DNA from 2 places in the Hyphobacterium marinum genome. Region 2 is predicted to be linked to the other one. Evidence: predicted binding sites of a transcription regulator. Region 2 holds the regulator's gene; the other holds the start of a gene.

Region 1 (3,063 bases), on a different contig from region 2:
CCTCGTCGGGGCTGACCACGGCAATGATCGGCACATGGCGGGTCGCCGCTTCCGAGCGCACGCGGGCGCACAGACGCAGGCCATCGAATTTCGGGCTGGTCAGGTCGATGAGCAGAATATCAACGCCGCTGACCGCCACTCGGGCCGCCAGGGCCGGGTCGGTGACGACCTTTGACTGTGTGCAGGCAGGCAGTTTCGATTGCAGATGAGCCCCGGCGCGTTCGTCACCGGCAACAATCAGCGCCCAGGGCTTGGCCTTGGGATCAGCGTCGACGAGATCGCCGGCATCCGGCGTCGCGCTGTCGCGGGTCCGCAATTCATCAAGGACGACTTTCAGGCGCAGCAGCGAGCGGACTCGCGCAAACAGGGTCAGATCGTCGACCGGCTTGGTCAGGAAGTCATCGGCTCCGCATTCCAGACCCGAGACACGATCTTCGCGCTGATCGAGCGCGGTCACCATGACCACCGGGATATGGCGTGTCGCGGTATCGGCCTTCAGCCGGCGGCAAACCTCGAACCCGTCCATGCCGGGCATCATGATGTCGAGCAGGACGATATCGGGTTGCTGGGATTTCGCAGCGACCAGCGCATCGGAGCCGTTCGTGGCCGTGACCACCTCGAAATACTCAGCCTTCAGGCGCGCCTCGAGCAGCCGGACATTCGGCTCCTGGTCATCAACAACAAGGATGCGGGCGCTCATCGTCCTGTCCCCTAGGCCAGAAACCGCTGCACGGTCTCGATAAAGGTCGTGACCGTGATCGGCTTGGAGAGATAGGCCTCGCATCCGCCCTCGCGAATGCGCTCTTCATCACCCTTCATGGCAAAGGCGGTGACGGCGACGACCGGAATGCCGGACAGCTCGTCATCGTCCTTGATCCACTTGGTGACTTCCAGACCCGACACTTCGGGGAGCTGAATGTCCATGAGGATGAGATCGGGACGGTGCTCCCGCGCCAGTTCCAGCGCCTTCAGCCCGTCCTTGGTGCCAAGCGTGTCGTATCCATGAGCTTCGAGAAGATCATGAAACAGCTTCATGTTCAGCTCGTTATCCTCAACGATGAGAACTTTCTTCGACATGACCTGAAGCATGACGCCGTCGCGTTCCCCGTGCTTGTTGTGCGCGTTTCGCACACGCTTTGACACCCCGCAGACAGTAAACCCGATCTTCCTTAATCAACGGTGAGTCAGGGCGCGACTTCCTTCCCCTTCCGGAACAAGATAAGAACAACATCCTTAATCATAAAGGCATTCCGGGCAAAACCATGGTCAGGGCGGGCATTGATCTGGGCGGCACGAAAATCGAGGCCATCGCGCTCGACGACGCGGGCCAAACCCTTGCCTGCAAACGGATTTCAACGCCTTCTGGCTATGACGCTGCGATTCGCGCCGTTGCAGGGCTCGTAACAGATTTCGAACGCCAAGACGGACCCATTGGGCGGGTCGGCGTCGGTCATCCCGGATCGGCGAGCCCCGCAACGGGACTGATTCGCGGGGCCAACTCGACCTGGCTCAATGGCCGTGACTTCCGGTCGGACCTGTCTGCGGCACTGGGTCGGCCCACGCGATTCGCCAATGACGCGGACTGTTTCGCCATGGCCGAAGCCACCGACGGGGCCGGAGCCGGGTGTCGCACCGTCTTCGGCGTCATCCTCGGGACAGGGGTGGGCGGTGGAATCGTCATCGACGGCCAGCTCCATTCCGGTGCCCAGAACATCGCCGGGGAATGGGGCCACACCGCCCTGCCCCGCCTGACAGAAGAGGAGTATCCCGGCCCGGACTGCTGGTGCGGCCAGGTCTCCTGTGTCGAGGCCTGGCTCTCCGGCCCGGGGATTGCGGCCGAGCATGAAAGCCGTACAGGACGTCAGACTGACAGTGCGGCCATTCTGGCAGGCCCCGCCGAAGTCGAAATCTATGCCGGCCGTCTGGCGCGCGCCCTGTCGACCGTCGTGAACATTCTCGACCCGGACGCGATCATCCTCGGTGGCGGGGTATCGAATACGGCCGGACTGCCTGAAGCGGTCGAGACGGCCCTGCGCGATCAGGTCTTCTCAGACGTGCTCAACACGCGTGTCCTCAGGCACAAACATGGCGACGCATCCGGCGTGCGCGGTGCGGCGATGCTGTGGAGTGCGAAGGAATGAGCACCGATCCGGGCTATTGCCGGACTTGCCTGACGCCACTGCCACCGGAGACACGGTCCACCTGCCCCGCTTGCGGCAGCAAGCGCCTGTTGCGCCACGCCGAAATCAACGCGCTGTCCATTGCCCATATCGATTGCGATGCCTTCTACGCAGCGATCGAAAAGCGCGATGATCCGTCCCTCGCCGACAAGCCGGTCATTATCGGCGGGCGGCAACGCGGCGTGGTCGCGACCGCCTGCTATGTCGCGCGGCTCTATGGCGTGCGGTCCGCCATGCCGATGTTCCAAGCCTTGAAGCGCTGTCCCGACGCCGTCGTCCTGCAGCCACGCGGCAGCGTCTATGCCGCCGAAGGCCGGCGCATCCGGGAAATGATGGAAGCGGCCACACCACTGGTCGAGCCGCTCTCCATCGACGAGGCTTTCCTGGACCTCACCGGTACGCAGCGCCTGCATGGGCACCCCCCCGCCCTGACCCTCTTGGAGCTGCAGCGGCACATCTTCACCGAGACCGGACTGACTGTGTCGGTCGGGCTTTCCTACAACAAGTTCCTTGCCAAAACCGCTTCCGACCTCGACAAGCCGGACGGGTTTGCCCTGATCGGTGAGGCCGAGGCGGGTGATTTCCTGAAAGACCGCCCGGTCGGTTCGGTCTTTGGCGTCGGTCCCGCTTTCGCTGCCCGCCTGCAGCGCGATGGAATCCGCAAGCTCGCCGATGTCCTGCGCCACGGCGACAAGGCGATGGCCCAGCGGTATGGCGAAGCCGGATTGCGCCTGTCCCGGCTGGCGCGCGGCGAGGATCACCGCCGGGTCTCCCCTGACCGCGAGCGAAAGAGCATTTCCAGCGAAACCACGTTCAATCGCGACATTGCCGACCGGGCCGGGCTGGAATCACGGCTCTGGTCGCTGTGCGAAAAGACCGCCGC
Region 2 (3,063 bases):
CGGAATATCGCCCGATGACGCCGAGGCGCTCAGGGCCACCGGACTCGGGCATATCCTTGCCATTTCCGGCTTGCACATGGCGCTCTTTGCGGGCGGTGTTTTCTTCGCGGTACGGTTCCTCTTTGCCGCGATCGAGCCTTTCGCACGGCGGCATGACCCGCGCTACCCGGCTGCGATTGCCGCCTTGCTCGCGGCTCTTGCCTATCTGGCGCTCTCGGGGGCCGCGATCCCGACCCAACGCGCCTTCATCATGACGGCGGCGGTGCTCATCGGCGTTCTGGTCGGCCGGCAAGCAATCTCCATGCGCTCAGTTGCGCTGGCCGCCTTTGCGGTTTTGCTCATCCAGCCCGAAAGCATCGTCACGCCGGGATTCCAGATGTCTTTCGCCGCTGCGTCAGCCCTGATCACAGCCTTTGGAGCCTTGCGTGATCACCGCCGGCCGGGGCCACGCCCGGGCGTTCTGCGCCGCGCCGCCGGATCAATCGGAGCCATTGGCTGGTCGTCCCTGATCGCGGGTGCGGCGACATCGGGATTTGCGGCCTTCCATTTCAACCGGCTCGCCGCCTTCGGCTTCATCGCCAATCTGGCGGCCATGCCGATCTTTTCCTTCCTGGTGATGCCGGCCGGCGTCATCGCGCTGGCGCTGATGCCGTTTGGCCTCGAAGCCATACCGCTCGCCGTGATGGGGGCGGGACTGGATGCGGTTCTATCCATTGCCCACTTTATCGCCGATTGGCCCGGCGCGCTGTCACCGGTCCCGGCGGGCCATGGCGCAGCCCTGCCGCTCTATGCCGCCGGATTTGCGGCTCTGGTGGCAGGCCGGGGATTGTTGAGGCTGGCGGGGCTGGTCTTCATGGGGGCCGGTCTCATCCTGTGGTGGGCCACACCGGTCCCGGACGGTCTTGTGACGGATAGCGGCGTGGTCATTGCCCACTATGACGCGGCAGATGGAGACTGGTCGGCCAGTACAACGCGGCGCTCGCGGTTTGCGGCGCGAGTCTTCCTCGAACAGACCGGTGACCGCGAAGTCAGACTGGCGAGGGGGATGCGTTGCGACGCCTCAGGCTGTGCAGGCCGGGCGCAGGGCGTGCTGATCGCGACGCCGGAAACCGAGGAAGCCCTGATCGAGGACTGCCGCACGGCGGATCTGGTCGTCACGCGCCTTGAGGTAAACCGGGTTCTCCGGTCGCGCTGCGATGCCGAACTGATCGATGCCGATGATCTCGCGCGTGACGGTGCCCGGACATTCCGGATCACCGATGGCCGTATCACGTCGTGGGAAACGGTCGCCGACCGCAGGGGTGACCGGTCCTGGACGGGGACGGGCACGGGCACGATGGCAGGGACACACCGCGACTAGACGGCGAAAGCCTAGTGATAGCGGCGGATGAGACCGACGAGACGGCCCTGTACCTGGACCCGGTCCGGTCCGAAAATGCGGGTCTCATAAGCCGGGTTGGCGGCTTCGAGCGCAATTGAACCGCCCTTGCGGCGCAGACGTTTCAGCGTGGCTTCCTCGTTGTCGACAAGCGCGACAACGATCTCGCCGGTATTGGCGGTGTTGCAGCGTTCGATGACGACGATATCGCCTTCAAGAATGCCCGCATCGATCATGGAATCGCCTTCCACTTCGAGCGCGAAATGTTCACCCGAACCGCCGGCAATATCGGGCGGCAACACGAAGCGGTCGGTCTCGTGCTGGATCGCCTCGATGGGGACACCGGCGGCGATCTTGCCAAGCAGGGGTACTTCGCGGCTGTCGCGCGCCTCGCGCGGCGGGCGCTTGAAGTCGGCTCGCACGACATTGGGGCCGAGATCGGCACCGGCAGGCGCGGCGGAATCCGGCATTTTGAGCACTTCAAGCGCACGGGCGCGGTGGGCGAGGCGGCGGATGAAGCCGCGCTCCTCCAGCGCCGTGATCAGGCGGTGCACGCCGGACTTGGACGCCAGTTCCAGCGCATCCTTCATCTCGTCAAAGGAGGGCGACACACCGGTCTCGGTGATGCGGCGGTGGATGAACAGCAAAAGCTGGTGTTGCTTGCGCGTCAGCATGGCGTTTCCTTCGCGACCGGCGAGCGGAACAAAACATAAACTTCACGCGATGTTCTATAAGTGTTCCGGGGGCGCGTCAAGTCCTCCTATCCCTTCGGTGCAAGTAGAGACGTGAAGGACACGGAATGACCTTGTTTGTGGCGATTTTGCCCCGGCCCGTGGTATGGGTTGGGGATGCTATACAAGTCCGCCTCGGCATTTTTGGTGATCGTTGCCAGCGTCTTCTTATTCATGATGGCCGATGGCCCTGCTCACTACGAATTAATAATTCTAGAATGGTGTGAGCGGTTTGGCTCGTCTTGTCCGGCTTGGGTCCAAGAACCGGCGTGGGGCTGGCTAATTGTTGGGCTGCTTTTGACGGCTGCGATTGTGCTGTTCTGGCCCTTTTGGATCGGCCTCGTCCGCAAAACGATTCCGCAGATAAAAGGCCAGTCGAGCCATGTCTCCATCGGTGAGGCTGGTATTTGGTTATACAATTCTCTTCCGGATGACCGGCGTAGAAACCTGCGTGACGGAGCGAGCGCTTGCGATGGCGGGAACATCGAAACGTATATGCGGCAAATTGCGTTGTTGGACGCAGAGCAGGCCGGAATTCAGCTATATGCGCGCTGGTGTGATGGCGGAGACATAGAGGCGGTCGAACATGGTGACGTGGTTGATGCCCCGGGCGATGGGTGGTTGTTTGACCGCTCAAAGCCACAGCCTATCGAGGTTTATATAAGGCGGTCGGATCGTGGGAAGCTACGGAAGTGTCATGTCGAATAACGCTGACAAATTCGACGCCCTCTTGCGAGCGACGCCCAGCGCGCCACCGGAAAGCTCTCCTTCCCGCCTCAAGTAAACGCTGCCGTCCCCATCAGGGTGCGCGTGGCCTTGGCCACATCGCCTTGCCGCATAAGGCTTTCACCCACCAGGACGGCGCGTGCGCCGGCCTCGCGGACGCGGGTGACGTCCTCCGGTGTGGCGATGCCGCTTTCGGCCACCGCGAATCGTTGACCGGCAAAGCGCGGG

Evidence for each region. The regulator LexA, encoded in region 2, represses DNA repair genes until DNA is damaged. The targets are predictions, from matches to a motif close to ATGTTCCNCTTGTGTTCC.
Region 1: a site for LexA is predicted at 1,211-1,228, ahead of V0U35_RS09060 (ROK family protein). Genes of this name have one in related genera too.

What each region holds. Positions count from the first base shown of each region.
Region 1 covers NZ_JAZDRO010000003.1:287,060-290,122, forward strand. Annotated here, with positions in the region: gene V0U35_RS09050 (PleD family two-component system response regulator) at 1-700, opposite strand, end outside; gene V0U35_RS09055 (response regulator) at 712-1,077, opposite strand; gene V0U35_RS09060 (ROK family protein) at 1,263-2,141, shown strand; gene V0U35_RS09065 (DNA polymerase IV) at 2,138-3,063, shown strand, end outside.
Region 2 covers NZ_JAZDRO010000006.1:18,780-21,842, reverse strand. Annotated here, with positions in the region: gene V0U35_RS12610 (ComEC/Rec2 family competence protein) at 1-1,360, shown strand, start outside; gene lexA (transcriptional repressor LexA) at 1,372-2,052, opposite strand; gene V0U35_RS12600 (hypothetical protein) at 2,227-2,817, shown strand; gene trpC (indole-3-glycerol phosphate synthase TrpC) at 2,886-3,063, opposite strand, start outside.